Regions from separate parts of the Pantoea sp. ABR1s genome, predicted to be linked through region 3. Evidence: predicted binding sites of a transcription regulator. Region 3 holds the regulator's gene; each other region holds the start of a gene.
What was found. The regulator PurR, encoded in region 3, represses purine synthesis genes. The targets are predictions, from matches to a motif close to CANGCAAACGTTTGCNTG.
Positions count from the first base shown of each region.

Region 1 (8,038 bases), 690 kb from region 3:
GGCGGTGCGGGAGGTAACGGTGGTGACGGGGGAGATGGCGGCGACTAAATTCAACCACGCCTTAATATCTCTTCTCTCCTGGCAGCAGGCTTATAAAACAGGCGAGAACAGCAATTATCACGGGTTAATTCACAGCTAAAACAGGCATTTGAATAACACTGATTTAGCGTAATAAAACTTTCCGTCAGCTCCGTCAGCTCCGTCAGCTCAACATTAAAATCAGCTTACCTGAACTAACAAAAACGCTCAGAGATCCTGTCAACGCTAAGTATGTGTGAAACTCCTCTTTTTTTAACATCAGGGAAATGCACCCTGGAGTTGGCGTACAGTGGAGCCCCGGATTTTTGATAGCCATGATGTGAGAAATAATGGAATTAAATACACCGCTGAAATGGAGTAGCGAGTAACAACAAACGCCACAAGTGAAATGCTTTTATAATTTAAACGCACAAACGAGAACAGCCGCGAATAACAACAGCTCCGCCATATTCGCTCTATTGCAATGTTTCGCAGTGTATCAGACACCGCCTGCCCCATAGCCTGGCCGACGAAACCCGCTCAGTGTTAACGCGCGGCTAAGTGAGCTGAAACTCCCATACGTCTGGCGGGCGTAACCCTCTCAGCGCTAACGCGCGGCTAAGTGATCTAAAACGTTCCATCGCCTGGCAGGCGAAACCCGCTCAGTGTCAGCCTGCTACAAAGCGAAACCTTATGAATCTTTCCCCGCTTTCAGCGGCCTGAGCCCAGCCAGTCCGGGTGACAAACCCACCGGCAGGGGTTTGCCAGAGGCGTCCGGAGCGCTGAGGAACAACCGGAAGCCGGGAGCCGACAGGACGTCGGCGAAAGGACGGTACGAGCCAGGGATGGCGAGTCCGGACGGTCCGTCGGCCGCAGGACGTGACGAGGGCACCCCGCGTAGCGGGGCGCGCAGGCAGCCGGACGCCGGGATTGTTAAGGGGCGGGCGTACGCCCCTTAACGCGTCCGCCTGCACGGGCAACCTGAAACTCCTCATCGCCTGGCGGGCGTAACCCTCTCAGCGCTAACGCGCGGCTAAGTGATCTAAAACGTTCCATCGCCTGGCAGGCGAAACCCGCTCAGTGTCAGCCTGCTACAAAGCGAAACCTTATGAATCTTTCCCCGCTTTCAGTAACTTGAGCCCCGCCCATCCGGGTAACAAACCCACCGGCAGGGGTTTGCCAGAGGCGTCCGGAGCGCTGAGGAACAACCGGAGGCCAGGATGAGCCGACAGGACGTCGGCGAAAGGACGGCACGAGCCAGGGATGGCGAGTCCGGACGGTCCGTCGGCCGCAGGGCGTGACGAAGGCACCCCGCGTAGCGGGGCGCGCAGGCAGCCGGACGCCGGGATTGTTAAGGGGCGGGCGTACGCCCCTTAACGCGTCCGCCTGCACGGGCAACCTGAAACTCCCGAACGACTGGCGGGCGAAACCCGCTCAGTGCTAACGCGCGGCTAAGTGATATAAAACGCCCCATCGCCTGGGCAGGCGTAACCTGCTCATAGCCAGCCCGCTGCACAGCGAAATCCGCCCGCTGCTAAGCGACCTTCCCTGCCGCCAGGCAACAACTAAGCACTCAACCATCCCAGCTTAATCACAAAAAGAATCGACAGGATCACCAGCGCCGCATTCACCTCTTTCGCACGTCCGCTCAGCAGCTTCACCAGCGTCCAGGTAATAAAACCAAACGCGATGCCGTTGGCGATCGAATAGGTCAGCGGCATGGTCAGCGCGGTCACGGTGACCGGCGCGGCGGTGGTGATATCTTTCCAGTCAATCTCTGCCAGGCCCGATGCCATCAGCACCGCCACAAACAGCAACGCAGGCGCGGTGGCATAAACCGGAACACTGGAGGCCAGCGGCGAGAAAAACAGGGCCAGCAGGAACAGCACGGCGACCACAATCGCGGTCAGGCCGGTACGGCCACCGGCACTCACGCCCGCCGCCGATTCCACATAACTGGTAGTGGTCGAGGTGCCGAGCAGCGAACCAAACAGCGCAGCCGCACTGTCAGCAATCAGCGCACGGCCCATCTTCGGCACGTTACCCTGCTCATCCGCCAGACCGGCGCGTTTGGTCACACCCAGCAGCGTGCCCGTGTTATCAAACACATCAACAAACAGGAAGGCAAAAATCACGCTGATCAGGCCGACGTTAAACGCGCCGGCAATATCCAGCTGCATAAAGGTCGGTGCAATCGACGGCGGTGCAGAGAAGACCCCGGCAAAGGGCGACAGACCAATGCCCATGGAGATAAAGGTCACCAGCAGAATACCGATCAGCACTGCGCCCGTCACCCGACGCGCTTCCAGTACCACAATAACCACAAAGCCGAGCATCGCCAGCAGCGGACCCGGTTTAGTCAGATCGCCAATGCCCACCAGCGTCGCCGGGTTATCGACCACAATGCCCGCCCCTTCCAGCGCAATCAGCGCCAGAAAAAGCCCGATACCGGCACCAATCCCGGCGCGCAGCGGCAGCGGAATACTGGCAATAATCCATTCACGAATCTTAAATAGCGACATCGCGAAGAAAATCACCGCCGAGAGAAACACCGCGCCCAGCGCAATCTGCCACGTATAGCCCATGTGCAGCACCACGGTGTAGGTGAAAAAGGCGTTCAGTCCCATACCCGGCGCCAGCGCAATCGGATAGTTGGCGATCAGCCCCATCAGCACGCAGCCAATCGCCGCCGCCAGACAGGTGGCGACAAATACCGCGCCCTTGTCCATGCCGGTTGCGCCCAGAATGCTTGGGTTCACAAACAGAATATAAGCCATCGCCAGGAAGGTGGTGATCCCGGCGATAATCTCAGTACGAACCGTCGTGTTATGCGCTTTGAGTTTGAATAGTTTTTCTAACATCATCATCTCTCGATACAGGAGACATCAGTCTCACTTGCCAAAGGGGTTTGCATGCTGATTATTCTGTTTCCGGGACACTGATGCCGGCCGCTGCATACTTGCGTGCCAGAATCGCCTGAAATCCCTGACTTACCCACTGCCCAAAGCAATTGCCATGCCATCTACAGACGCAATCGATTACCTGGCAGAGCCGGGTACGCCTAAGAGAATTCCGAACCAAAACGAGGCGCGATTATGGTGCAATGCACCGATGCCGCGCAATCGTTTTCCTGCGGCAAACAGGCAGCCCCGAAAAACTCTGCGCCAGCGCACGCTTCCGCACTCTCACAGGCGAAGCTGGTCACGTTTCAGCACGCTGCCTCAGCAAGCTTTTTTGGCCTGTGTAGACTCCTGAATTAACTCTTTCGTAACATTGAGGCCGCGCAATGAAGCCAGCAATTTTGGTGGTGGATGATGATCCTGCAGTCTGCGACGTCTTGCAGGATGCGTTAAGTGAACATCTGTTAACGGTCTATCGTTGCCATCAGGGACGCGAGGCGCTATCGATGCTCAGCGAACACCCGGAAATCTCGCTGGTGATGCTGGATATGATGCTGCCCGATACCAACGGGCTACTGGTGTTGCAGCAGCTTCAGCGTGAGCGACCCGAAGTGCTGGTGATTATGCTGACCGGTATGGGTTCTGAAGCGGAGATGGTGGTGGGCCTTGAGATGGGCGCAGATGATTACATCGCCAAACCCTTTAATCCACGCGTGGTGGTGGCGCGAACCCGGGCGGCCCTGCGTCGCAGCGGACGCATTGCCCAGGCAGACCCTGAACAGGAGGGCTGGCGTTTTGGCGGCTGGCAACTGGATGATGGCCGCTGCCAGCTGTTTAATCCGCAGCGCGAGCTGGTGCCGCTGACCCAGGGGGAATATAGCCTGTTACGCGCGCTGGTACGCCACGCCCGCAAGGTACTGACCCGCGATCAGTTGCTGGAGCTGACCCACAGCGAAAGTCTCGACGTGTTTGACCGCACCATCGATGTGCTGATCATGCGGTTGCGCCGTAAAATCGAAATCAACCCGCACCAGCCCGACCTGATCCGCACCATTCGCGGACTGGGTTATGTCTTTTCGGCCGATGTGGTGAAACCCGATTCGACAACGCGTGCCAGTCAGATTGCCTGATTACGCCTGCCGCGCGCAGGATAGCCAGTGCGCGTAATCATTACATAGCAGCCAGCGCGGCGCTTCATCCTCCTCCAGTGGGTTGAAACGAGCCAGCGGCGTCAGAAACACATTGTCGTTTTCATCATCGTTGGTCATCGACACCTCGCCCACCAGCACGTCGCCGAAGCCACTTTCACCCCAGAAACTGTGCCAGATGCCCGCCTCCAGCGTCACGCTTTCACCCGGTGAGAGCCGCAGCTGTGAACCGGCGGCATGGGTCTGGCGCAGGCCATCCAGCGACACCGCCACCAGCGAGTCAGCCAGCCCGTCACCGTTGCGGTTATGCAGTTCGACAATCAGATTTCCGCCGCCGCGATTAATGATGTCTTCCATCTTGCGCGGATGGTAGTGCATCGGCGTCTGCTGCCCTTCCCGCACGTGCATTATTTTCTCGGCGTAGGGTTTATGCCACGGCTGCCCGCCTGGTGAACCGTTGCGCAGGGTAAACAGCGTCAGCCCGGTCTGCAGAAAATCAGTCGCGCCAAAACTGGTGAGATCCCAGCCCAGCCGCAACGCCAGAATCTCCTGCGCGACCTCTCGATCCTGAGCCCGCCACTGGCTCACATCGAAATCGGCCCACGGCGGCAGATGCACATCCTGCTGTCGGAAAAACTCGCGCGTATGTTGCAGGTAATAATTAACCTCTGAACGTTGCATGGTGGCCTCCTGAGGGTACTGACAAAGTCTGGCCCGGGTTAGCTGTAAGAGCGAGCCTGCGCAGAGAGCCCGGTCAGATCGGAAAGTCGCTAAGGCCAATCCCTGGCCGCTCGGCCCGCGCCGTCCCTGGCGCGGGACGCTTTCCTCCTCTGACCGGGTTCCCTGCGCGATAAGGTTATTCGTTGCTGCCAGATTCACCCTGATTTAAGTCTGTCAGAAGTCTGAAGCGGGTGCCGCACTAAAGCTTATTTCACCGTCCAGCCCTGGTAGCTGCCGATATTATTACGATCGATCAGTTTCACCGGGATCAGCACCGGTTTGTCCGGTGCCGGTTTGCCCTGCAGGATGTCATAACCAATCTCGACCGCTTTGGCGGCCATGACCTGCGGGTCCTGCGCAGGCGTCGCGACGAACAGTGAATTCTTGCGCTTCAGCGCCTCTTCACCGTCCGGCGAGCCATCGACGCCAACGATAAAGAACTCACTGCGCTGCGCCTGTTTCGCCGCTAAGTCTGCGCCAATCGCTGTCGGGTCATTGATGGCAAACACCGCATCAATTTTTGGATTGGCAGAAAGCAGACCGGTCATGACTTCCAGTCCGCCTTCACGACTGCCTTTGGCGTTCTGGTTGTAAGAGAGCAGCTTGATGTCCGGATGGGTTTTCAGTTCGGTCATACAGCCTTCAACGCGGTTCTGCACCGCAGAGACCGGTGGTCCGTTGATGATCACCACGTTGCCTTTGTTCTTCAGGCGGTCAGCAATATATTTACAGGCCATCGCGCCCGCCTCGGTGTTATCGGAGGTGATGGTCGCATTCGCGCCATCGGCCGCCACGTCGACCGCCACCACTACAATACCGGCATCACGCGCCCGCTTCACCGCCGGGGCGATCCCTTTGGAGTCGGCGGCGTTGAGGATAATCATGTCGACTTTGGCCGCAATAAAGTTATCAATCTGGCCCACCTGCTGACCGAGATCGTAGCCGCTGGAGACCAGCGTCACATTCACCTTATCGCCCGCCAGCTGACGCGCCTTCATCTCTGCGCCTTTGGTGATCTGCACGAAGAAGGGGTTTGCCAGATCGCCGACCGTTACGCCGATAGATTTGAGTTCTTTTGCCTGAGCCAGGCCGGTACTGAACAGCGTCGCCGCCAGCAGCCCGGTTACAATCGGATTAAAACGCATAGACCTTCTCCTGCTGTTTTCAAGGTGCCAACCACTTAATGGCGTTTTTTAGGTTGCGGAGGTGAAATGGCACATCCGCCCTTATAAGACTCAACTCACATGATGACGGGTACGGTATTTGTCGATCAGAACCGCGATGATGATGACCGCGCCCTTGATCACCAGCTGCCAGAAGTAGGAGACCCCCATCAGCGTCATGCCGTTATTCAGCGTGGCGATAATCAGTGCGCCAATCAGGGTGCCGGTGATGGTGCCGATGCCGCCGACAAAGCTGGTGCCGCCGAGGATCACCGCCGCAATCGCATCCAGCTCATAGCCCACCCCAAGGTTGCCGTTGGCGCTGTAAAGCCGCGAGGCACTCATCAGTCCGCCCAGCCCCGACAGCAGCCCGCTCATGCCGTAGACAAACAGCAGCACCATCCCCACCTTGATGCCGGTGAGACGCGCCGCCTGGATATTGCCGCCGACCGCGTAGATATGGACGCCCAGCGTGGTGCGGCGCAGGATGAACCAGCAGATGGCGATCACCGCAAAGGCAATCACAATCAGCCACGGCACTGGCCCGAGATAGCCGTTGCCGATCCACTCAAAGTTAATATCGGAGTTGATTACCGTGGTGCCATCCGCCAGCAGGTAAGCGGCTCCGCGCAGCGCGGTGTAGGTGCCAAGCGTGACGATAAAGGGCGGCAACCCGGCCCAGGCGACCAGGATGCCGTTGAACAGCCCCATCACCAGGCCGGCGCCCAGCGCCATCGGAATGGTCATGGAAGCCAGCATCGGATCCAGCGACGCTACCAGCGCCACCACCGCGGTGGTCCCCAGCATTGACCCCACTGACAGGTCGATGCCGCCGGTGAGGATCACAAAGGTCATGCCCGCCGCCAGCACGATGTTAATCGACGCCTGACGGGTAATGTTGAGCAGGTTTGCTTCGGTAAAGAAGTTCGGCGTGACGAAACCAAATATCGCCACGATCAGGATCAGAATCGGCAGGATACCCACCGTTTGCAGCAGATCGCCCATCAGGGCGCGTTTCAGCGTCGGTGCTTTGGTGCGGGCCAGTTGTGTCATGGTGGTCTCCTTAGATTTCGCCTGCTGACGCGCTGTGCGCACCGGTTGCCAGCGTCATAATATTTTCCTGACTGATGTGGCTGCCCTCCAGCTCACCGACGATGGTGCCTTCGTGCATCACGTAAACGCGGTCGCTCATCCCGACCACTTCCGGCAGTTCGCTGGAGATCATCAGAATCGCCACGCCCTGCCGCGCCATCTCCTGCATCATCCGGTAGATCTCGCTTTTCGCCCCGACATCGACGCCGCGCGTCGGTTCATCGAGGATCAGAATGCGCGGGCCAATCGCCACCCAGCGCGAAATCAGCAGCTTCTGCTGGTTACCGCCCGACAGACCGCCTGCCCGGACCTGAGCGTGAGGAACGCGAATATTGAGTGAAGCGATCGCCTCATTGGCGATGGTCTGCCCTTTGCGGCGGTTCAGCATCCCGTAACTGGCGTCACGTTCCAGCGTCGCCATCACGATGTTCTCCTGCGCCGCCATCTCCAGAAACAATCCCTGCTCTTTGCGGTTTTCGGTGAGGAAACCGATGCCGCGTGCAATCGCATCGCGCGGTGAATGGATGGTGACCTTTTCGCCATCGATCCAGATCTCGCCCTCTTTCGGCTTGTGCACGCCAAAAATCAGCTGTGCCAGCTCGCTGCGGCCTGCGCCCACCAGCCCGGCCAGGCCGACAATCTCTCCGGCCCGCACTTCAAGACTGCTGGGATGCACTTTGCCACCGTCGGTAAGGTGATTGACCGCCAGCCGGATATCGCCCAGCGGGATAGCACGGTCTTTGTTAAACAGGTCGCTGAGCGGCCGTCCGACCATCATCCGCACCAGTTCGCTGGCGTTAAGCTGATCACGGGTCAGGCTGCCTACATACTCCCCGTCGCGCAGCACGCTGACGCGATCGGACAGCTCATACACCTCCGCCATGCGGTGGCTGATATAGATGATCGCCATGCCTTCGCTGCGCAGCCGTTTGATGAGCGCGAACAGCTGTTCGGTTTCGCGGTTGGAGAGCGCGGCGGTCGGCTCATCCATCACCAG
Region 1 is NZ_CM173823.1:1,606,757-1,614,794, reverse strand. Features, by position in the region: gene ACXKZD_RS07355 (hypothetical protein) at 1-139, shown strand, start outside; gene ACXKZD_RS07350 (NCS2 family permease) at 1,584-2,882, opposite strand; gene ACXKZD_RS07345 (response regulator) at 3,305-4,048, shown strand; gene ACXKZD_RS07340 (D-lyxose/D-mannose isomerase) at 4,049-4,747, opposite strand; gene ACXKZD_RS07335 (ABC transporter substrate-binding protein) at 4,993-5,931, opposite strand; gene ACXKZD_RS07330 (ABC transporter permease subunit) at 6,022-7,002, opposite strand; gene ACXKZD_RS07325 (sugar ABC transporter ATP-binding protein) at 7,013-8,038, opposite strand, start outside.
Region 1: the regulator PurR is predicted to act here: its motif matches at 3,134-3,151, upstream of ACXKZD_RS07350 (NCS2 family permease).

Region 2 (8,038 bases), 1.3 Mb from region 3:
CCCGCGCGAGTTACGCTCGCTGGGACAGCGCATCGTCTGGCTCAGCGAACGGCTTCAGTGGCTGGAATCGCAGCGCCATGAATTCCTGCGCCATCTTTCTCACGAACTGAAAACACCGCTGGCCAGCCTGCGTGAAGGCACCGAACTGCTGGCGGACGAGGTAGCCGGTTCGCTGAACGCCGATCAAAAAGAGGTGGTCACTATCCTCGATGGCAGCAGCCGTCATCTGCAGCGGCTGATTGAACAGCTGCTTGATTACAACCGTAAACTGGCAGATGGCCCGATCCAGCTGGAACCGGTCAGCGTGGCGGAAATTGTGGAGGGGGTGGTGAATGCACACGCACTCTCGGCGCGCGCCAAACTCATGCAGACGGTTGTCAATCTGGCGGTCAGTCACTGCCTTGCCGAACCGATGTTACTGATGCGGGTCATTGATAATCTCTATTCGAACGCCGTGAACTACGGCAGCGAATCCGGTACCATCTGGCTGCGCAGTCAGCAGCAGGGCGATCGGGTCTGGATTGATGTCGCGAACAGCGGTACGCCGATCCCGCCGGAAGAGCAGGCAATGATTTTCGAACCTTTTTTCCAGGGTAGCCAGCAGCGCAAAGGGCCGGTAAAAGGCAGCGGGCTGGGATTGAGTATTGCCAAAGATTGCCTGCGCCGGATGCATGGCGACCTGACGCTGGTCTCCTGCGAGCAGGCTGACGTCTGTTTTCGAATTGAACTGAACACCACAGCCGGGAATGTCTGACTGATGAAATATTTACCCGCTTTGCTGCTGAGTACACTGACCACGCTGCTGCTCAGCGGATGTACGACCTCCCCGGCCACCTCATCCCTGCCGTCAGGCCATCAGGTGGCGGAACCCGAGGTCAGAGTGGCTGATTACCTGGCGACCCGCTGCAGTGACCTGTGGACGATAGAGAATAGTGTGGCACTGAGTAATCCCCTCTACTGGATGCGGGCGATCGATTGCGCTGAACGCCTTTCCCCCGCCGAGGCCCGAGCCGAAGCCCACCGCTGGCCGGTTGAGAGCTGGTCGCGCGCTTTCAAGCAGGGCGTGCTGATGTCGAACGGCAACGTGATGCCAGTGGAGCGTCGTCGTTATGTTGAAACCCTGGATCGCTACAGCGACGATTTCCCGCAGTCTGTGCGTCCGCTGCTCCAGTTGTGGCGCAGTAATCAGGCCGCGCAGCTCGACCTGAGTGAAGCGCGCACCCGTTATGTTCATCTGCAACAGAGCAGCGATACGCAGCTGGAGGCGATACGCCAGCAGATGGTTAAACAGCAGCAGCAGCTCAGCGACACGCAGCATAAGCTGGAGCGACTTACTGATATTGAGCGCCAGCTTTCATCGCGGAAAGCCCCGGATGTTTCTGACAGCGGCCATGGCACTGCGCTGCCGCAGGATGAGGAGCAATAATGGTCAGACAAGCGGCAAAACTGCTGCTGGTGGATGACGATCCCAGCCTGCTGAAGCTGCTGGGCATGCGTCTTCGCAGCGAAGGTTATCAGGTCACCACCGCGGCCAGCGGACCCGAAGCGTTGCGTCTGCTGCAGAAAGAAAAAATCGAGCTGGTGATCAGCGATCTGCGGATGGATGAGATGGATGGTCTGGCGCTGTTTGGCGAGATCCAGAAACGCCACACCGGTCTGCCAGTGATTATCCTGACGGCGCACGGTTCTATCCCGGACGCAGTTTCTGCCACGCAGCAGGGCGTCTTCAGCTTTCTGACTAAACCGGTGGATAAAGATGCGCTTTACAAAGCGATCGATGAAGCACTGGCTCAGCAGGCGCCGGTCAGCGATGACCGCTGGCGGGAAGCGATCGTCACCCGCAGCCCGCTGATGTTGCGGCTGCTGGAGCAGGCGCACATGGTGGCGCAGTCGGACGTCAGCGTGCTGATTAACGGGCAGAGCGGTACTGGTAAAGAGATGCTGGCACAGGCGATTCACGCCGCCAGCCCGCGAAACGGCAAGCCCTTTGTCGCCATTAACTGCGGCGCACTGCCGGAGCAGTTACTGGAGTCAGAGCTGTTCGGGCATGCCAAAGGGGCCTTTACCGGCGCAGTCAGTGCCCGTGATGGTCTGTTTAAAACTGCAGGTGGCGGGACGCTGTTCCTGGATGAGATTGGCGATATGCCGCAACCGCTACAGGTTAAGTTGCTGCGGGTGTTGCAGGAGCGTAAGGTCAGGCCGCTGGGCAGCGATCATGATATTGAGATTGACGTGCGCATTATTTCAGCCACGCATCGCGATCTGCCGAAGGCGATGGAGAAAAAGGAGTTTCGCGAGGATCTCTTCTATCGTCTTAATGTGGTGAACCTGAAGATTCCGGCGCTGCATCAGCGCACTGAAGATATTCCGCTGCTGGCTAATCATCTGTTGCGTCAGGCGGCGGAACGGCATAAACCGCAGATCCGCAGTTTTTCCGTTGATGCGATGAAGCGGTTGATGGCGGCCAGCTGGCCGGGCAATGTGCGTCAGCTGGTTAACGTGATTGAGCAGTGTGTGGCGCTGAGCTCATCGCCGGTCATCAGCGATGCGCTGGTGGAGCAGGCGTTAAGCGGTGAGAATAGTGCTTTGCCGACCTTTGCAGAGGCGCGCAATCAGTTTGAGCTGAACTATCTGCGTAAGCTGTTGCAGATGACCAAAGGCAATGTAACCAATGCCGCACGTCTGGCTGGACGCAACCGCACGGAGTTCTATAAGCTGCTGTCTCGTCATGAGCTGGATGCCAGTGATTTCAAAGAGTAGCGGAGGCTGCGGAGTGATACCGGCAGGTTGCCTGCTCAGGCCCGAATCAGAATGGGTGCGGTCAGCATAATCTGGCAGCGCTTGCGGCAACCTGAAGAATCCCGGATATTACCGCCCGACAGCGCCAGCAACATTTATACTTGATAAACCCTCTGACCATGGAGGGAGTGAAAAAGGGTCTGACATGAAAAAGATTGATGCGATTATCAAACCATTCAAACTCGATGATGTCCGTGAAGCCTTAGCGGAAGTCGGCATCACCGGGATGACCGTGAGTGAAGTAAAAGGTTTTGGCCGCCAGAAAGGGCACACCGAGCTTTACCGCGGCGCAGAGTATATGGTCGACTTTTTGCCTAAAGTGAAAATCGAGATGGTGGTGGGCGACGATATCGTTGATACCTGCGTCGAGACCATTATGCGTACTGCGCAGACCGGCAAAATCGGTGATGGTAAAATCTTTGTCTTCGACGTGGCGCGCGTGGTGCGCATCCGTACTGGCGAAGAGGATGAAGAGGCGATCTGATTATATCTTTATCAGCTCTTTATCAGCATAAAGAAGCCCGCGCTGCGGGCTTTTTTTATTGCTCAATTACATCCCTTTGTGCGGTCCAAAAAGTTCGTAATGAATGCGTGTATCTGCCACGCTGGCATCACGCAGTTGCGCCACCACATGCTGCATAAAGGGCAGCGGACCGCAGAGGTAGAAGTGGGTGTCGGGTGAGGCGAGACGTGCGGAGATCGCGGTGATATCCATCAGACCCTGCGCGTCATAGCGACCGGCATCTTCAGCGGCGGGATCGCGATACCAGACCTGACTGACGAAATCGGTGAGCTGCGCGCCCGTAGCTATCACTTCCGGGCCAAATGCATGCTGTTTGCCGTTCTCTGCTGCGTGCAGCCAGCTTACCGGCGCGCGGTGCTGACGGGCCGCCAGTGCATGCAGCATCGCCAGCATCGGCGTCTGACCCACGCCCGCTGAAATCAGCGCCACCGGGGTTGCAGCATCGACCTCAAGGAAGAAGTCGCCATGCGGTGCGGCCAGCATCAGCTCATCACCCACTTTGCCATTCTGATGCAGCCAGCCGGAGACGGTGCCCTGCGCTTCACGTTTCACCGCAATCCGATAATCTTTGCCATTACTAAGGTGAGTAAGCGAGTACTGACGAATCTGGTGATGTTCGAAACTGACGGGCTGCAGATGCACCGTCAGATACTGACCCGGTTTAAAGGCCGCCACCGGGCCGTCATCTACCGGACTGAAGGTAAAGCTTTTAATCACCTCGCTCTGCTGCTCAATAGCACTGATGCGAAACGCACGAGTGCCGCGCCAGCCACCGGTTTGCTGCTCCGTCGCCTGATAAATTTCCTCTTCGCGATTAATGAACACATCCGCCAGTACGCCATAGGCCCGGCCCCAGGCTGCCAGCGCCTCTTCACCCGGATTCAGCAGCTCTTTAATGGTTGCCAGCAAATTTTCACCAACGATGGCGTATTGCGCAGGCTGAATATTCAGGCTGGTATGTTTCTGTGCAATCTTTTCCACCGCAGGCAGCAGGACGGCCAGGTTCTCCAGATTCGCGCCATAGGCGCAAATGGCGTTGAACAGCGCTTCACGCTGATCGCCATTGCGCTGGTTGTTCATATTGAAAACATTTTTGAGTTCAGGATGGTGCGACAGCATGCGGTCATAGAAGTGTGCGGTAAGCGCAGGACCACAGGCGGCGATGGCAGGCAGGGTCGATTTAACCGTGGCGATAGTGTGTGCATCAAGCATAAAAGCGGCCTCTCATTTAAAAATGTATTTTAAATGCATCTTATAGCCGTCTCGCCTGTGGTGTAAATAACCCGATAAATTTCCCGGTTGTCAAAGTGGCAACTTTTTGGTGCATCCTGAGAAACCGCCGTCACATCCTGAAGAAAAATTGTGGCGTCTGAACAGGGTAAAAAGGTGTAAAAAAGCCCTGCCAGTAGCCAGCCAATCGTTTGCGTAAAAAGAGGAGGTTCACCCTACCTTCACCTGTTAAAACGGTTTACACTGTGGGCCTTCGCCCCTGAAGGGGGGTAAATACCGTCAGAAAGTTAGCTGAGTCAGGAGATCCGGATGTTAAAGCGTGATATGAACATTGCCGATTACGATGCCGAGTTGTGGCAGGCGATGGAGCAGGAGACAGTGCGTCAGGAAGAGCACATTGAACTGATTGCTTCTGAAAACTACACCAGCCCGCGTGTTATGCAGGCACAGGGTTCTCAGCTCACCAATAAATACGCTGAAGGCTATCCGGGCAAACGCTACTACGGCGGCTGTGAGTACGTTGATATCGTTGAGCAACTGGCGATCGATCGCGCAAAAGAACTGTTTGGTGCCGATTACGCTAACGTGCAGCCACACTCAGGTTCACAGGCTAACTTTGCGGTTTACACCGCGCTGCTGCAGCCGGGCGATACTATTCTGGGGATGAACCTGGCGCACGGTGGGCATCTGACTCACGGCTCACCGGTTAACCTGTCGGGCAAACTCTATAACGTTGTGGCTTACGGTATCGATGAGACCGGTAAAATTGACTACGACGAACTGGCTGAACTGGCGAAAACCCACAAGCCAAAAATGATCGTTGGCGGATTCTCAGCTTACTCCGGCGTTTGCGACTGGGCGAAAATGCGCGAAATCGCGGATAGCGTAGGTGCATGGCTGTTTGTGGACATGGCACACGTCGCCGGCCTGATTGCTGCAGACGTTTACCCGAGTCCGATCCCGCATGCGCACATCGTGACCTCTACCACTCACAAAACGCTGGCGGGTCCGCGCGGTGGTATCATTCTGGCGAAAAACGGCGACGAAGATTTCTATAAGAAACTGAACTCTGCTGTCTTCCCTGGCGGTCAGGGCGGTCCTCTGATGCACGTTATCGCTGGTAAAGCGGTTGCGTTCAAAGAGGCGATGGAGCCGGAATTCAAAACCTACCAGCAGCAGGTGGCAAAAAACGCCAAAGCGATGGTTGAGGTGCTGATTGAGCGTGGCTATGACATCGTTTCTGGCGGAACGTATAACCATCTGTTCCTGATCGATCTGGTGAGCAAAAACCTGACCGGTAAAGAAGCGGATGCGGCGCTGGGCCGTGCCAACATCACGGTTAACAAAAACAGCGTGCCTAACGATCCGAAAAGCCCGTTTGTGACTTCTGGTATCCGTATCGGTACGCCAGCTGTTACCCGTCGTGGCTTCAACGAAGTAGACGTGCGTGAGCTGGCTGGCTGGATCGCGGATGTGCTGGATAACGTCAATGACGAAGCGACCATTGAGCGCACCAAAAAGAAAGTGCTGGAAATCTGCAGCCGTCTGCCGGTCTACGCTTAATCGTTAACCTGTTGTGAGACAGCATACAAAGGATGGCATCAGCCATCCTTTTTTATTGCCTGTCCTGCGGCGCTCTGCCAGAGTAGCGCCCACTCATGCTGCCAGGCAGCACTCTTGCTGGAGGGAATATGGCAATCGGCTCCGCCAGATGGCTCGGATTGGGCTACTTCACTTACTTCTTCTGTTACGGCATCTATCTGCCATTCTGGGGCGTGTGGCTGAAAGGCACCGGTCTTGATGCTGAAAAGATTGGCCTGCTGCTCGGCTGTGGCATGGTGGCACGCTTTGTCGGCAGTCTGCTTATCGCCTCTCAGGTCAAAAATCCTTCACGGTTGATTACGGCGCTGCGTTTGCTGGCGCTGATGACCTGCCTGTTCGCTGCCGGTTTCTGGGTGGGTGAGCAGTGGATGTGGCTGCTGACGGTCATGATCGGCTTTAACCTCTTTTTCTCGCCGCTGGTCCCGCTCAGCGATGCGCTGGCCGCCACCTGGACACAGCAGATAGGACTGGCGTATGGGCCGGTCAGGCTGTGGGGTTCGCTAGCCTTTGTGATCAGCTCGGCATTAACCGGCGTGCTGGTCAGTGCTTACTCTTCAAACGCCATTCTGCTGCTGCTTTCCGTCGGCGTCATCTCTATGCTGGCAGGCATGATGCTGTCACCCGCCACCCAGCCACAGGGTAATGAACGGCAGGGCGCGGCGGGCGGCGGCTGGCAGGTGTGGCGTGCATTGCTGCGTGAGAATGCGGTATGGCGATTTATGCTCTGCGTAACACTGCTGCAGGGTGCGCACGCCGCCTATTACGGCTTCAGTGCTATCTGGTGGCAGGAGAGTGGCTACTCCGCCTCCACGGTGGGTTATCTCTGGTCGCTGGGCGTGGTGGCCGAAATCGTCGTGTTTGCCCTGAGCAACCGGTTATTCCGCCGCTGGAGCGCGCGCGATCTGCTGCTGCTTTCGGGCATTTGTGCGTTGATCCGCTGGAGTCTGATGGGCGCCACTACCGCGCTGCCGCTGCTGATTGTGGCGCAAATCCTCCACTGTGGCAGCTTCACCGTCTGTCATCTGGCGGCGATGCGTTTTATTGCGGCGCGTCAGGGAGCGGAAGTGATCCGTCTGCAGTCGCTCTATTCCGCGCTGGCGATGGGGGGTGGCATTGCGATAATGACCATGATCTGCGGCGTGCTGTTCGCTCATCTGCAGGGGCATCTGTTCTGGGTGATGGCACTGGTGGCGCTGCCCGCGCTATTTCTGCGTCCCGGCTACGACTCCAGTAAATAACGAATCCGCTGCTGATGGTGTAACGTCAGCGGCAGTTCCGCATGCACCAGCGGCGGGGAGAAGAGTGGCAGCGAGGTGGGGTAGGGCGAAATGATGATGTCCACATCCCGCGGTGCGCCATCCCGCTGAAACTGTTTCACGTCCTGATAGGTAATATTGATCGGCAGCAGCGTGATCTCCCGGATCTGCTGCTCCACATCCTGCTCCAGATCGGTATCGTCACCCGTCAGAATCAGCACCTGCTTCTCCTGCAACGCATTCTCCTGCATCAGCCAGGCACCAAAAATAACGGTAATTAAGCTCACCTCTTCCGGGCTGAACGCAATCCCGTATTGCTGCTCAAACGCCTGCAGCGCCTGCTGAGTGGTGCGCAACAGGCGGGGATAGAGGCGGCTGACATCCAGCGCCACGCTGTTGTCGATGCCGATAGTGAAGTGGGTGCGATCCAGCGCCTGCGCCAGATGAGGATAGAGCTGGTTAAGCAGCTCGTCGCGAGCAGCAAAAGTAATGTCGGCACACCGTTCAAAGTCATTAATCAACTGCTGGGTCGCAGCCATTAACTGCTGCTCAGCAGGATGTGCAATCGCATCCACGACAGGCGTATGTATCTGGCTGAACAGCAGTGTCCAGAAGTCGGTTTCACTGA
Region 2 is NZ_CM173823.1:1,025,043-1,033,080, forward strand. Features, by position in the region: gene ACXKZD_RS04840 (sensor histidine kinase) at 1-754, shown strand, start outside; gene qseG (two-component system QseEF-associated lipoprotein QseG) at 758-1,426, shown strand; gene glrR (two-component system response regulator GlrR) at 1,426-2,760, shown strand; gene glnB (nitrogen regulatory protein P-II) at 2,945-3,283, shown strand; gene hmpA (NO-inducible flavohemoprotein) at 3,350-4,534, opposite strand; gene glyA (serine hydroxymethyltransferase) at 4,862-6,115, shown strand; gene ACXKZD_RS04870 (3-phenylpropionate MFS transporter) at 6,244-7,392, shown strand; gene csiE (stationary phase inducible protein CsiE) at 7,374-8,038, opposite strand, start outside.
Region 2: the regulator PurR is predicted to act here: its motif matches at 4,733-4,750, upstream of glyA (serine hydroxymethyltransferase).

Region 3 (8,038 bases):
TAGCCTTCTGCCTTCAGCGCCAGCACTGGATCAATGTCATGCATCGCCCGGATAAGATAACCGGCATGCCACAACAGCACCATAATCAGCAGGGAGACGAAAAAGGCGAGCCAGTATCCCTGGCGGATCTGTTCACCGATGCGTTCGCGGCGGCCAGAACCATTGAGTTGCGCAACGGTGGGCGTCAATGCAAGCAGAAGACCATGACCAAACAGGATGGCCGGTAGCCAGACAGAGGTGCCGACAGCAACGGCGGCCATATCCGTGGCGCTGACTGCGCCGGCCATAATGGTATCCACAAATCCCATTGCGGTTTGAGCCACCTGAGCAAGGATGACCGGAATCGCAAGGGCCAGCAATTGACGCGCTTCTGTTAAATACTTCTGCACGTTAACACCTGACTTATTGAATGAATTAAAAGGGGCAGGAAGCCCGGGGAATTTCGCGAGCTAGTGTAACTGGCGTAACAGAATTCGCCAATCTTTGTCACACAATGCGGTTTGCTCCGCTATAAAGCGGCGGTGCGGGCTGAAATCTAACAGCCGACCTGAGCTGTGATAAACTAGCGTAAACTTCGCAGAGGCAAAGACTATGTTTACCGGTATTGTGCAGGGCACCGCAGAAATCGTGTCCATTGAAGAGAAAGAACTGTTTCGCACCCACACTGTCCGCCTGCCGGAAGAGCTCTTACCGGGTCTGGCGCTGGGCGCATCCGTAGCCCATAACGGTTGCTGTTTAACCGTAACGGCAATTGAAGGCGACCGCGTCAGTTTTGATTTAATTAAAGAGACATTGCGGGTGACTAACCTTGGCGATTTACGTCAGGGCGATGTGGTCAATATTGAGCGTGCAGCGAAATTCAGCGATGAAATAGGCGGACATCTGATGTCTGGTCATATTATGACCACCGCTGAAATCTGCAAGATTATCCAGTCAGAACATAACCGCGAGGTCTGGTTTAAAATCCAGGATGCGGCGCAGATGAAATATATTCTGCATAAAGGGTTTGTCGGCATCGACGGTATCAGCCTGACGGTAGGCGATGTGACTAAGACTAAGTTCTGCGTCTATCTGATCCCGGAAACGCTTGAGCGTACCACGCTGGGGGCGAAGACCTTTGGCGATCGGGTGAATATTGAAATCGATCCGCACACGCAGGCAATCGTGGAGACCGTTGAGCGGGTGTTAGCACAGCGCGATGCCGCGGCGGCGATGAGCATGCTGACCGGCCAGTCAAAGACAGAGAGTTAATAAAAGGCGCGTAAGCACCGCAGACAGCCCAATCGGTTTTACTCTGTCAGCATTATAAAAGCGCAGGGCGCCGGCTCAGAAGAGGAAAGCGTCCCGCCGCCCGGATAAAAACGCCGGGAGCGTTTTTGAACAACGCAAAGCGTTGGCCCGGCAACGGGCGTACCTCAGGGATGAGGTGCGTAATCGCGTGGGCCGGGCGTGTCAGGGATGACGGGTTTGCGACTTTCCGATCTGACCCTGTTCCTTGCGCAACGCTCCCTGTTAAAGCAAAACAGGCCCTTCTTTTCAAGTGTTCAGCCGGGGCAGCGCCTTCTTAATTGCCCGCTTTTTAACCCCTACCGCGCCACCCGTAATCCCCCCTCAACACCGCGACTGAACACGATCTGCCACAGCTGAATATCACGCGCCCGGAAGGCACCGGCACAGGCATTCAGATAATAGGAGAACATCCGTTTAAAGCGTTCGCCATATTTATCGGCCAGCTCTGGCCAGGCCTGCAAAAAGCGTTCATGCCAGGCCATCAGTGTTTTATCGTAGTCTGCGCCGAAGTTGTGCCAGTCTTCCAGAATAAAATGGGGTTCGCTGGCATCGGCCACATGGCGCACCGAAGGCAGGCAGCCGTTGGGGAAGATATATTTATCGATCCAGGGATCGACACTCATATCGGTTTTAATCGCGCCGATGGTGTGAAGCAGGAAAATACCGTCAGGCTTTAAATTACGATCGACCACGTCAAAATAGGTCGCATAATTTTTCGGCCCGACATGTTCAAACATACCCACCGACACAATACGATCAAACTGTTCATTCAGGTCGCGATAATCCTGCAACAGAATCGTGACGTCTAATCCGCTACAGCGCTGCTGCGCCAGTTTCTGTTGTTCGGCGGAAATCGTCACGCCATGCACTTTAACGCCATAATGACGTGCGGCAAATTCCGCGAGTCCGCCCCAGCCACAGCCGATATCCAGCAGTGACATTCCGGGTTCCAGCGCTAATTTACGGCAGATCATATCCAGCTTGGCTTCCTGCGCCGTCGCCAGTGTCGTCGCCTCTTTCCAGTAGCCACAGGAGTATTGCATATAGGGATCGAGCATCAGTGAAAAGAGGTCGTTGCCCAGGTCGTAATGCTCTTTACCGACAATCCACGCCCGTTTTTTTGACTGCATATTGGTTAAGCGTGCGGCGGCAATGCGCAGCGTATCTTTGAAGTGATGAGGCAGCTGCTGATCGAGTTTATGTTTAAGTACCTGGTGGAAGAAAATATCCAGCCGGTCACACTCCCACCATCCATCCATATAGCTCTCACCGAGCCCAAGAGAGCCCTCCTGCAGAACACGTTTAAAAAAACCAGGATGATTAATATGAATATCCCAGGGACGTGAACCATTAATTTCGATATCCGCTTTTTCCAGCAGCTCATGAACGATGCGATACCAATGGTTTTCTTCGAGGCTCACTTCTTCTGCATAAGATGAACTCATAGATTTTCCACCACCTGTCCAATCTGAACCTGAACAAAGAGTAGCCAATTTATTCAGGCAATGAGAAACGATGCGGATGGCTCCGCAAACCGGTTATCTGTGTGATACAGAGGACTGGAACAGCCTGCAGCAGGTCGGGTAAGGTGAGAATAACGCGCGCGAATACCGTCCCGGCAGCAGGGTGCCAATCAGATTATTACGTTATTATATTGTTGATTTATTACAGATTTGTTGACCCGGATGAGTATATGCTCACGCGGGTCAATATTCAATAACTTATTGTTAGGGCGCTAACTAAAAAGTCAGTGTGTCACTGATTATCCTGGCAGGCAGTTTGCGCAGAGGCAACAACAGTTTGTGCGCTTGCGGCACGCTGCATGGCGTAACCCATCAGCGCCAGCACAATTGTCACCGTCATCATCAGTGTGGTGGTAAATAGCGGCTGAGTTAAGCCGGCCGATACCGCCAGGCTGGCAGCGAAACAGAGTCCTAACTGCAGTGTGTTCTGCAACGCAGCGGCTTTACCGGTAGCGGTCGGGAAGGGCATCAGCGCACTGGACACCACAATCGGATAGATCGCGCCGTTAGCCAGCGCCATACCGCAGAACGGTACCATCAGACTCACCAGCGTGCTGCTGCCAGCAAGCGCAACAGCAAACAGCGCCAGAATGCTCAGGCTGTAGACGGCCAGCAGCCAGGGCAGCAACTGTGCGCCGTTAAAGCGGTTGAGCAGGGTGCGACAGCCGAAGCCACCAATTAAAAAGGCGAGCGTCTGGGGCACATAACTCAGACCGATATCGGCGGGCGACAGACCCAGATCCGCCAGAATAAAGGGCGATCCGGTCAGCCAGGCAAAGAAGCTGGCGGAGCAGGCGGAGTAGATCAGCACGTTGCCGCTGTAGACCCGTGATTTAAGCAGCGTGAAAAAGCCCGGCTGCGCACCTTTTTCTCCCGCTGCCTTGCGCACGGTGGGCAGACGCAGCGTGGCCAGAATCAACGCCACTGCAATCAGGGTCAGCACCAGGAAAATCGAACGCCAGTGGAAGTGGCCGATCAGCCAGGCACCCAGTAGCGGAGCCAGCGCCGGAGAGAGCGCAACCAGCGGCATAATGGTGGCAAAGACTTTGTTAGCGCGCGCTGCAGGGTAGCGATCCACCACCAGCGCCTGCCAGCTTACGGCAGCGGCACAGACGCCAATCGCCTGGACAAAACGCAGCGCCAGCATCAGATAGATATCGTTCACCCACAGCATGCCTGCGCAGCCAGCGCCAAACATGGCCAGTCCGGACAGCAGCACCGGTTTACGACCGATGCGATCGGAAAGCGGTCCCCAGAAGAGCTGACCCACGGCGAAGCCGCCCAGGAAGAGACTCATACTGGCGCTGATCAGACCGGGTGAAGTGTTAAAGGTTTGCTGCATCGCACCAAAGGCGGGCAGGTACATATCAGTGGCTAAAAAGCCCAGCATGCTCAGCAGGGCAAGGTAGAGCATAAATCCTTTATTCGACAGCATCTGATTCTCATTTTTGCAGGATAAACGCGGCAGAGTGTAAAAGGTGCGTTTGCTGCTGTGAAACGGTAATATTTGCCGATGGCTGTTAAAATTTTTGAAGGCAGATTATGTGGTCAGAATATGCATTAGAAGTGGTTGACGCTGTCGCCCGTGGGGGGAGCTTCAGCGCCGCCGCGCAGGAGTTACATCGGGTGCCCTCTGCCATCAGCTATACGGTGCGTCAGCTGGAAAACTGGCTGGCGGTACCGCTGTTTGAACGGCAGCATCGCGAAGTGGTTCTGACCCCGGCGGGTGAGCATTTTGTCCGGGAAGGGCGCAGCGTCATCAAAAAAATGCTTGCCACCCGGCGACAGTGTCAGCAGCTGGCTAACGGCTGGCGCGGCCAGCTAAGCATTGCCGTTGACCGTATCGCAAAACCTCAGCGCACCCGACAACTGGTCAAAGATTTCTATCGCCACTTTCCCGATATGGAGCTGATCATCAGCTATGAAGTCTTTAACGGCGTCTGGGATGCGCTGGCCGATGGCCGGGTGGAAGTGGCGATTGGTGCCACTCAGGCGATACCGGTGGGCGGACGTTTTGCTTTTCGGGATATGGGCACGCTTAACTGGCGCTGCGTGGTTGCGCCCGACCATCCTCTGACACAGGCGAGCCAGATAGATGATGACACGCTGCGGAGCTGGCCCTCCCTGGTGCTGGAAGATACTTCTCGCGCACTGCCGCGTCGTATGACATGGACGCTGGATAACCAGCGCCGGCTGGTGGTGCCGGAGTGGCAAACCGGGCTGGAGTGCGTGCAGGCAGGATTGTGTGTGGCGATGGTGCCGGGTCACCTGGCCAGGCCACTGCTCGACAGCGGCGAGCTGGTTGAACTGACGCTGCCGGTGGCGTTTCCGGACAGCCCATGCTGCGTCAGCTGGGCAGAGGATCGCGCATCACCGGCGACAGGCTGGTTGCTCAGCTATCTGGGTGATGCGCAAACGCTTAATCAGGAGTGGTTAAGCGAGCATTAACGGCGATAGTCGCGGAACGGGCCATCGGCCACGGAACGGCGCTCAATCAGCGTGGGATGGACCTCAATCGTTTGTGACACTTCGCGCTTACTGGTAATGCGGTCCAGCAGCATTTCCAGCGCTTTCTCACCCAGCTGGGCTTTAGGCTGATGCACTGTGGTCAGGGCCGGTGCAAAATAGCGGGCGTTGCGCACATTGTCATAGCCGATCACCGAAATATCCTGGGGGACACGCAAACCCATCTCGTCGGCGGCGCAAATTGCGCCCATCGCCATGATGTCACCGCCACAGAACACAGCAGTCGGACGCTGCTTCTGCGACAGGATCTGCTGCATCGCCTGATAGCCTGACTCCGGCTCAAAGTCACCCTGCACAATCCACTCGGCGCGTGGCTGAATACCCGCTTCTTCCATCGCCTTCAGGAAACCGGCATGACGTCCGCCACCGGTGTTACGCTCCATCTGGCCGGGGATTGCACCAATATCCCGGTGTCCGCGTTCAATCAGATAGCGTCCCGCCAGATAGCCGCCCTGGAAAGCATTATCCAGTACCGTGTCGGTGAAGTCGGCGCGCGACTCGCCCCAGTCCATCACCACCATCGGGATATTGCGGTTCTCTTCCAGCATCTGCAGCAGATCGTCCGGATATTCAGAGCACATCACCAGCAGCCCATCGACGCGTTTCTGCGCCATCATGCTGAGATAGGCGCGCTGTTTTTGCAGATCGTTATGCGCATTACCCAGAATCAGCGTATAGCCTTTGTCAAAACAGTGATTTTCAACCGCCTCGATAATTTCAGCGAAATAGGGTGCTTCGCTGGAGGTGGCAAGCAGGCCCAGCGTCTTGGTGTGGTTCACTTTCAGGCTGCGCGCCACGGCGCTCGGCGAGTAGTGCAGTTCTTTAATCGCCTGCCAGACCGCGTTGCGCGTCTCTTCAGCCACAAAGCGGGTTTTATTGATGACGTGCGAAACGGTGGTCGTTGAGACGCCAGCGCGTTTCGCCACATCTTTAATTGTTGCCATGAAAATCGGACTCCAGTGCTTATCTAACTCTATGATAAGCGTAGTGTTAAACGTTTGCGTCTGCTCAGGGTTTTTTCCGCAAAAATGCAGCTTTCCTGGCCAGGAAACAGGCCGCTGGCGGCGTAAAAACGCCTGAAAACGTGCGCAAACGGAATCAGGGTTGCGCGCGTTGCGCAACAAAGGCGGGATTCTAACAAGGCTGAACGGATAAAACGAGATTTTTACCGGCCCCTGTGGGAAAATGCGATACCCCTACTGATTGTGTGACTAAGGAGCAAGCAATGAGTACCGATCTTAAACTGGCTTTAATGACCACCGCGGGCTGTCTGCTGATGATTGTGGCCTTTAGTTTTACCGCTATTCTGCACTAAAAAAAAGCCGGGATTATCCCGGCTCTCTTCTGGTTGTTCTGCTGCTCAGCGTATGGTTTTCGGCGTCATCACCCGACGGGCACCAATATAGTGGCGCTGCCAGTAATCTTCTCCTAACGCGCTGATCTGAATATCTTTGCCGGTGCGTGGCGACTGGATAAACTTGCCATCACCCAGGTAAACGCCGACATGGTCCGCAGTACCACGACCATTGATACGGAAGAAGACCAGATCGCCTTTCTCCAGCGACTCACGCTTGATCGGCGCGGCGTCACGCAGGTGGTACATCTCGTTAGCGGTACGTGGGATCTTAAACTTCACCAGATCTTTATAGGCGTACCAGACCAGGCCGCTGCAATCGAAACCGGTATGGGGAGAGGTGCCGCCCCACTGATAGGGTTTACCCAACTGACCCATCAGCTTGGTCATCGCGGTTTCGCGGGCCTTCTGGTAGCGCTGACGGTGAGATTTGCTCATCTTAATCGTGCCGGTCTCGCTGGTGGTGACCTCAGCGGTTTTCAGCAGGCGTTGATGACCATAACGTTTTTTCTCTTTGTTCTTACTGAGACGGGCGGTTTTTAGCGAGGTCTTCTTAGCAGGCGTCTGTTTAGCGGTGAGTTCGACTTTTTTCAGTTTTTTTGTTTTTAGTTTTTGAACCGGGCTGAGGCGAGTCTTTTTCGTCACCGTTTTGACCGGGCGACGCTTGCGACGCTCATCGTCGCGCGCACTCTTTTTCTCTGCTTTATGCGTACTGACGTTCACCGGCGCGTGAGGCGACGCAGCGGCGATGTTGAAAAACAGTTGCGCAAAGGCCAGCATGAAAAACGTAATGATTAAACGCATAGTCCGTTGATTAGTTAAGTTGTCAGGGCCACTACGCACCGCGACAAAGTTGAGATTAATCTGATCCAGGATCAGCGCCCAGGCCATTCTAGTCCAGTTCTTTTAAAAACTGTAATGCCTTTTAATATTAATCTTTGCAACCCACGCAATTGTGCTGAAAATGAACATTTTCAGCGTCTTATATCAACGAAATTATTACGAATTATTAATCTGTTACCTGCTGTTAATAATCAGGAATTCAGGTGTCCCGGAGCAGGACTTAACAATGATGGCGATTTAATCGGGCAGCGATCAAAATCTCGTTTTCAGTCACGCTGCGAAGTCGCTACAATAAACAAACACGATGTGACGAATTAAGGAAGGCAATTATGAGTACTGTAGAAAAAATTCAGCGCCAGATCGCAGAAAACCCGATCCTGCTGTACATGAAAGGTTCCCCGAAACTGCCAAGCTGCGGTTTCTCTGCACAGGCGGTGCAGGCGCTCTCAGCCTGCGGTGAGCGTTTTGCTTACGTGGATATTCTGCAGAACCCGGACATTCG
Region 3 is NZ_CM173823.1:2,300,379-2,308,416, reverse strand. Features, by position in the region: gene ACXKZD_RS10835 (MATE family efflux transporter) at 1-389, opposite strand, end outside; gene ACXKZD_RS10830 (riboflavin synthase) at 592-1,251, shown strand; gene cfa (cyclopropane fatty acyl phospholipid synthase) at 1,587-2,735, opposite strand; gene punC (purine nucleoside transporter PunC) at 3,046-4,248, opposite strand; gene punR (DNA-binding transcriptional activator PunR) at 4,356-5,261, shown strand; gene purR (HTH-type transcriptional repressor PurR) at 5,258-6,283, opposite strand; gene cydH (cytochrome bd-I oxidase subunit CydH) at 6,565-6,654, shown strand; gene ACXKZD_RS10800 (C40 family peptidase) at 6,700-7,497, opposite strand; gene ACXKZD_RS10795 (Grx4 family monothiol glutaredoxin) at 7,863-8,038, shown strand, end outside.

Region 4 (8,038 bases), 2.0 Mb from region 3:
GGCCACCGTTTCGGTGATAACGACAGTCTCTTCCGCTTGCGCTTCAGCCTGGCTTAATGCCGGGGCTTCCTGTTCTGCCTGCTGCTCTGCGGGTTCTGCGACCTCTTGTGTCTGCTCCTCCGCTACAGGTTGTTTCTCTTCCTCTTTGCCAAATCCCAGCCAGGAAAAAAAGCCACGTTTTTTCTCTTTTGCCATTGTGTGACGACACTCCTCGATGGCTTTGTCCCGGTCGCGCGTGGTTTCCAGGGGTAAATCAATGAAAGTTGGTCAGCGCCAGACCGGCGTAAACCGCAGAATAATGCATGACTTCAGCAACTCAGTAGTCTAACACTTTCCAGCCAGCTCACCACAGCACCCTTTTTTAACGTTTCTTCTCACCGATTCGCCCGTTAAACTACGCAACAAATTATGACGAGTTGTGAGCAAGATGAATAAAAACCCCCGCAGTACAGGCGGTGCCGGGCAGATTCGCATCATTGGCGGCCAGTGGCGCGGACGCAAACTGCCGGTGCCGGACAGCGCCGGACTGCGCCCGACTACCGATCGGGTACGTGAGACGCTGTTTAACTGGCTGGCCCCGGTGCTGCCAGAGGCGCGCTGCCTCGACTGCTTTGCCGGTAGCGGCGCATTAGGACTGGAAGCCCTGTCGCGTTACGCGGGATCGGCGACGCTGCTCGAGCTGGAACGGCCGGTGGCGCAGCAGCTGACAAAAAATCTGCAGACGTTGCGCGCCAGTAATGGCACCGTGATTCAGACCAATGCGTTAAACTGGCTGGCACAGCCAGGTGAACCCTTTGATGTGGTGTTTATCGATCCGCCGTTTCGTCAGGGATTGCTGGAACAGACGTTACAGCTGCTGGAGCAGAATCACTGGCTGGCCGATCAGGCGCTGATTTACGTCGAAAGTGAAGTGGAAAATGGCGCACCGCCGGTGCCGCCAGAGTGGGATCTTTATCGCGAGAAAATAGCCGGACAAGTGGCTTATCGTTTGTATCAACGTCAACAGGAGACGCAGGATGTTACTTAATTTGGGGCGTCTGTTGATGCTATGCGTGTGGGGATTTCTGCTGGCTAACCTGGTTCATCCCTACCCGAAACCGCTGACTTATTTTATCAACGTTGCGCTGATTTTCATGATCCTGATGCATGGCCTGCAGCTGGTGTTACTGCGCACCACGCAGACCAAAGATGCGCCGCCGATTGACCGCGTCACCCAGGCCAAAGTGTTTCTGTTCGGGGTGTTCGAACTGGTCGCCTGGCAGAAGAAAAACTTCCCACGCAAGAAATAATTCCGGGCGGGCGCGATGCCCGCCGGTTACTGCCGGGGTGTGAAGCTGATAAAGCGCGTGCCCTGCATCTTCAGTTCACCTCTGGCGCCCTTGTCCAGCTGATGATATTCCGCCTCTTTAAGCTGCACTTTGATGTCGCTGGCACCGTTAAGCGGGTGAAACAGCACCTCGTAGCGCATCTCTTCCCCGGCGATCACTTCCCGCTGCCGCGAACGGCGATTGGGTGCAGGAAATTCACGTTTGGTTTTGACCTCAGCCTGCAGAGAACGCTCGGGTGAAGCGTCATTCACCGCCACTTCCCGGCGTTGCTTAATGAACTGACGGGTCGCCAGCACGGCGATAATCGCCAGAACGATGATAAAGATTAGCGGCGGTTTGCTCATAGCGTTCTTGTGCCTGCAGGATGATTAATCAGGCGGCAAAGCATACAACCAGAGTTGCCTGATTGTCACATCTCAGAGGCTTAACCTAAACTGGAAGGGATATTTTGGGATCTTTCACCATTTTGAACAAAAAAGGGAGAAACAATGCTCTGGTCTTTCCTCGCTGTACTTTTCTCCGGCTGGCTCTATGTCGACGCCACCTATCGCGGCCCGCAATGGCAACGCTGGTTATTTAAGCCGGTCACGCTGCTGCTGCTTGTCGGGCTGGCCTGGCAGGCACCGGTGCTGCAGACTACGGACTACCTGATTCTGGCCGGTCTGGTCGCGACGCTGGTCGGTGATGCGTTAACGCTGCTGCCGCGTCAGCAGATGCTCTATGCCATCGGGGCTTTCTTCCTGTCGCACCTGCTTTATACCCTCTGCTTCGCCGCCAGCATGACCATGACCTTCTTCTGGCCGATTCCGCTGACGCTGCTCATCATCGGTGCCGCCCTGATTGGCATCATCTGGAGCCGACTGGAAGATCTGCGCTGGCCTGTCTGCACCTTTATCGGCATGACGCTGGTGATGACCTGGATAGCGACCGAGCAGTACTTCTTCCGCCCGACCGATTACAGCTTCTCGATCATGGTTGGTGCCGGTCTGCTGCTGCTGGCAAACGCCGTCTGGTTTATCTCACACTATCGCCGCCGCTTTACCGCCGACAGCGCGATTGTCGCCGCCTGCTACTTCGCCGGTCACTTTATGATCGTGCGCTCGTTGTGGGTCGTCTGAAAAAATAGCCTTGACTCTGGAGTTCACTCCAGAGTGTAGGATAAGGGATGGGCTGCGTTGCTCATCCCACTATTCTTACACTCTGGAGGTCATATGCATCAACATCACGCCTGTGGCTGCGGCAAACCCCGTGCCAGTCACGCCGCAGCAAAACCGCTGTGCCAGGTTCGCCAGGCCCGCCCCCTCTCCCTTTCTATTCATGCCGCGACGCCTGTACCTGCCGAGACGGCAGGATGTTGCTGTGACAGTCACTGCAGCCCTGGCAACGACACCGACACCGCTGAGGAAAGCGACCGGCGAGGTGCCGACAGTTATCCCTTTAGCTGGCAGGTCAGCGGGATGGATTGCCCGTCGTGTGCCCGCACCATTGAAACCGCTGTCCGTCAGGTGAGTGGCGTGACCGATGCCCGTGTCTTGTTCAGCAGCGAGAAACTGGTGGTCAACGCTGACCAGGACGTACAAAACGCCGTTGAACAGGCGGTGAAAAAAGCCGGCTTCCAGCTCGCAACCCCATCAGCCACGTCGGCCACATCCCCCGCTACGCCGGGCTGGCAGCATAACCAGATGCTGATTTTGCTGGCGCTGCTGGTGCTTGCCAGTAGCATTCTCAGCCAGTTCGCGCCCACCTGGGGCGATCGGCTGTTTGTGCTGACCACGCTGGTCGGCCTGGTCCCGGTGGCGCGCGGCGCCTGGCAGCGTCTGCGCAGCGGATCGCCTTTTACCATTGAGACATTAATGACGCTGGCGTCAGCTGGCGCACTGATTATTGGCGCACACGCTGAAGCCGCGATGGTGCTGGTGCTGTTTCAGCTGGGCGAACAGCTGGAAAGCTATGCCGCTTCCAGGGCGCGCAGCGGCGTTACCAGCCTGATGGCGTTGCGGCCTGAATCGGCGATCCGCCTTGAACAGGGCAAACGTACTGAGGTACCGCTTGCAGCGCTGCAACCCGGCGATGTGATTGAAGTCGCGGCGGGCAGCCGCTTGCCGGTCGATGGCAGCTTAATCAGCCCGCTTGCCAGTTTCGATGAGAGCGCGCTGACCGGTGAATCGCTGCCGGTAACGCGGGCCAGCGGCGAAAAAATTCTTGCCGGTGCCACCAGCGTTGACCGGCTGGTGATGCTGGAAGTGGTGTCGAAGCCGGGTGAAAGCGCGATCGACCGTATCCTGCAGCTGATTGAAGAAGCGGAAACGCATCGTGCGCCGGTCGAACGCTTTATCGACCAGTTCAGCCGTATTTACACGCCGCTGGTCATGCTGCTCTCGCTGCTGGTGATGGTGGTGCCGCCACTGCTCGGCGCAGGCGACTGGCAGCCGTGGATCTACAAAGGGCTGACACTGTTGTTGATTGGCTGCCCCTGTGCACTGGTGATCTCCACGCCTGCCGCCATTACCTCCGGGCTGGCCGCGGCGGCGCGACAGGGCGCACTGATCAAAGGCGGTGCGGCGCTGGAGCGGCTGAGTTCGGTGCGCAGAATGGCGTTTGATAAAACCGGTACTCTGACGCTGAGCAAGCCACAGCTGACGCAGATCCTGCGCTTTGGTACGGCCAGCGAGTCAGAGATGCTGGCGCTGAGCGCCGCTGCGGAACAGGGTGCCACCCATCCGCTGGCCAGCGCTATCGTGGCGGCCGCGCAGGCGCGTGATCTGGTGATTCCTGACGCGCAGGATCAGCAGGTGCAGGCGGGACGCGGCATCAGCGCGAAAGTCGCTGGCCAGCAGATTCAGCTGCTGACGCCCGGCCATGCGCCCGGTCTGACGCCGCAGCAAAATGCGCAGATAGCGCAACAGGAAGCTGAAGGTGAAACTCTGGTGGTGCTGATGCGCGATGGCGAAGCGCTGGGTGCGCTGGCTCTGCGCGATCAGTTGCGCGACGACGCCGTTGAGGCGTTAAAGGCGCTGAAAAAGCTGGGTATTGAGAGCCTGATGCTGACCGGCGACAATCCGCGCGCTGCGGCGACCATTGCCCGCCAGCTGGATATTGATTATCGCGCCAGTCTGCTGCCCGCCGATAAAGTCGCGGCGATCCGTGAACTGAGTCAGCAACAGCCGCTGGCGATGGTCGGGGATGGCATTAACGACGCGCCGGCAATGAAAGCGGCAACGCTGGGCATTGCGATGGGCAGCGGCACCGATGTGGCACTGGAAGCGGCCGATGCTGCCCTGACGCGTAATCAGCTCAGCAATCTGGCTCCGATGATTGCGCTGGCACGCCGGACACGGCGTATCATCCGCCAGAATATCGGTATTGCGCTGGGGCTGAAGGCGATCTTCCTGGTCACAACCCTGCTGGGTCTGACCGGACTCTGGCTGGCGGTGCTGGCGGATTCGGGTGCGACCGCGCTGGTCACTGCCAACGCGCTGCGGTTACTGCGTCGCCGCGCCTGAGCAGGCGGCTTCTGATCTGAAGAGTGAGGTTAACGCGGCCTGTACGGCTGTCGTTAACCCGCCATGCCTTTGCGGATCAGAAACTGATAGGGCAGCGTGTCGGTTTGCTGCGCCAGCAAGCCATGTTCCATAAAGCGGCAGAAGCCGGGAATATCACGCGTGGTGGCCGGATCATCGGCGATGATCAGCAACGTCTCGCCATCCTGCAGGCTGCGTACGGTTTTGCGCACCATCATCACCGGCTCCGGGCAACGCAGGCCACGGGCATCCAGCTGATGATCGGCAGAGGAAAAAGCATCGCTCATAATCAACTCAGTTCAGGTAAAGGGCGCTCATTCTAGCGCGTGCTGGCGGTGAAGCAAGGCGATAACGATTGCGCTAAAATTAACCATTGCATAAAAAGCACAACGCGGTAAGATGCCGCCGCTTTTTGCTCATAAAACTGCCAGGCGCTGCCCGAACGGCGTCCCGCAATGGGTTCCCTCACCCCAACATTAAAAAGGTTGAATATGCTCGCATTTTCTTCGCGTCAGCGCATGCATGCGCTTTTCTGGTTATCGCTGTTTCACCTGCTGGTGATCACTTCAAGTAACTATCTGGTTCAGTTGCCTATTTCAGTGTTTGGCTTCCACACCACCTGGGGTGCATTCAGCTTCCCGTTTATCTTCCTGGCGACCGATCTCACCGTGCGTATTTTTGGCGCACCGCTGGCCCGACGCATTATTCTGGCCGTGATGATCCCGGCACTGTTTATCTCTTACAGTGTCTCGGCGCTGTTCTATCAGGGTGAATGGCAGGGCTGGCAGGCACTGGAAGTGATGAATCTGTTTGTTGCCCGTATCGCCTGCGCCAGCTTTATGGCTTACGCGCTGGGTCAGATCCTCGACGTTCACGTGTTCAACCGTCTGCGTCGCCTGCCACAGTGGTGGATTGCGCCGGGCTGCGCCATGTTCCTGGGGAATATCAGCGATACGCTGGCCTTCTTCTTTATCGCCTTCTATAAAAGCCCCGATGCGTTTATGGCGCAGCACTGGGTTGAGATTGCCCTGGTGGATTACAGCTTCAAAGTGCTGATCTGCATGGTCTTCTTCCTGCCCGCCTACGGCGTGCTGCTCAACGCGGCGCTGAAACGTCTGGCTGAACGCCAGACCGCCCGCCAGGTCAATTTCGGCTAAGCGCCCATACGGTTTCCACTACTATCCGCTAAGATCTTCTGACAATCATCAGGTTGCGTTTGCAACCTGATTCCTGTTGTATTAATGCCTGACTGGAAACTTAAAAAGGGATTCTGATGCGCAACCTGGTGAAATATGTAGGAATGGGTTTACTGGTACTCGGCTTAGCGGCCTGTGACCAGAAGAAAGATGAAGCGGCGAATGACAACGGCGTCAGCGCCAGTCAGTCGGCGCAAACCGTCACGCTGATGGATGGCAAACTGAGCTTCTCGCTGCCACCAGGCATGTCCGATAAAAGCGGTAAACTGGGTTCGCAGACCACTAACATGCACGTTTATGCGGATGAAACCGGTGCCCGCGCCATTATTGTGATTGCCGGTGACCCGACCAATGATGGTCTGGATGTGCTGTCGCAGCGTATGGAACAGCAGCAGCGTAACCGCGATCCGCAGTTGCAGGTGGTGTCGAACAAATCTGTGACGCTCAAAGATCAGCCCGCGCAGCAGCTGGATACGGTGATTTCTGCCAACAACCAGACCTCATGGTCTTCAGTGGTTCTGGCGAAAGTAGATGGCAAACTGGTGACGCTGCAGATTACGCTGCCAGGTGATAATCAGCAGCAGGCGCAGAGCGATGCTGACAACATCGTGAAAAGCATTACGCTGAAGTAAAACAAAAGGCTGGCTTCCCTGCACGGCGGGGAAGCCAGCCTTCGGTCAGAAGGGCTTTTTATAAACCTGCATTCTCGCTAATATATTTCCGCGCTTTCACCGCATATTCAAACGGATTGGCCAGTGCCGGATCCTGCTCCGCTTCAACCACCATCCAGCCTTTATAGCCGTAATCATCCAGGATTTTGAACACCGGTCTGAAGTCGATCACGCCATCACCCGGTACGGTAAAGGTGCCCTTTTTCACTCCTTCCAGGAACGAGAGATGGTTCTCACGCACCTCGGCGACCACCTCATCACGCACATCCTTAAGATGAACGTGGAAGATGCGCGGCAGATATTTCTCCAGTACCGCCAGCATCTTCTGCTGGGAGCCTTCGGAGTAGTAGACGTGGCCGGTGTCATAGAGCAAACCGACCTGCTCGTCGGTCATCTCCATAAACCGGTCAATCTCTTCAGTGGTCTGAATGCCGGTGCCCATATGGTGATGCAGCGTCACGCGCATCCCCTTTTCCGCCGCGATGCGGGCCAGTTCGTTGTAGCCTTCCGCGGTTAACTGCCACTCTTCATCGCTGAAAATGGCTTTCTCTTCAAACACCGCAAGCCCGGTGCCCTGAATACTTTTGCTCTGCTCGGAACAGCCAATCACCCGCGCGCCCATCGCATGCAGGAAGTTCATATGCTCGATGAACTGTTCGATAGTTTTCTGTTTGTCGCCGTTGGCGAAAAAGGTGCTGAACCAGGCGTTGCAGATCTCGATGCCGCGAATGTCGAGCATCGGTTTCAGAATCGCCGGATCGCGGGGATATTTGCTGCCTACTTCGCTGCCGGTAAAGCCAGCCAGCGCCATCTCACTGACGGTCTGCTGGAAGGTATTCTCACTGCCGAGATCCGGCATGTCATCGTTGGTCCAGCCGATCGGGGCGATCGCCAGTTTTACATTCTCTTTGTTCATTATCTTATTCCCAGGCGGAGAGCGGCCATGCCGCATAGACAGCTAAATCAGTTATAGAAAGCAGGACGCGGCGGCATCTCTACCGGCTCAATCGCACCACTGTTCTGCGCTTTAATGCAGGCATCAGCGGCGACTGAGGCGGCAAAGCCATCCCAGGCAGAAGGACCGGTCAACTGGCCCGCTTTGATGTCGTTGATAAACGCCTGCAGCTCAACGTCATACGCTTCGATAAAGCGATCTTTCCAGTCCACCAGAATGGTGTTCGACAGGCGGGCCTCTTTGCGCAGCTGCACCGAAGAGGGCTCTGGCAGGCGGGCAATCCCCTCTTCACCCACCACTTCACACTGAATGTCATAGCCGTAAGCGCAGTTAACGAAGATCTCGACGTCAATGCGAACCCCTTTCT
Region 4 is NZ_CM173823.1:322,317-330,354, reverse strand. Features, by position in the region: gene ftsY (signal recognition particle-docking protein FtsY) at 1-195, opposite strand, end outside; gene rsmD (16S rRNA (guanine(966)-N(2))-methyltransferase) at 428-1,027, shown strand; gene ACXKZD_RS01520 (DUF1145 family protein) at 1,017-1,289, shown strand; gene ACXKZD_RS01515 (DUF2500 domain-containing protein) at 1,316-1,672, opposite strand; gene ACXKZD_RS01510 (lysoplasmalogenase) at 1,817-2,446, shown strand; gene ACXKZD_RS01505 (zinc/cadmium/mercury/lead-transporting ATPase) at 2,540-4,831, shown strand; gene tusA (sulfurtransferase TusA) at 4,885-5,136, opposite strand; gene ACXKZD_RS01495 (7-cyano-7-deazaguanine/7-aminomethyl-7-deazaguanine transporter) at 5,341-6,006, shown strand; gene ACXKZD_RS01490 (DcrB family lipoprotein) at 6,123-6,677, shown strand; gene iolE (myo-inosose-2 dehydratase) at 6,736-7,632, opposite strand; gene iolG (bifunctional inositol 2-dehydrogenase/D-chiro-inositol 1-dehydrogenase) at 7,680-8,038, opposite strand, start outside.
Region 4: the regulator PurR is predicted to act here: its motif matches at 5,299-5,316, upstream of ACXKZD_RS01495 (7-cyano-7-deazaguanine/7-aminomethyl-7-deazaguanine transporter).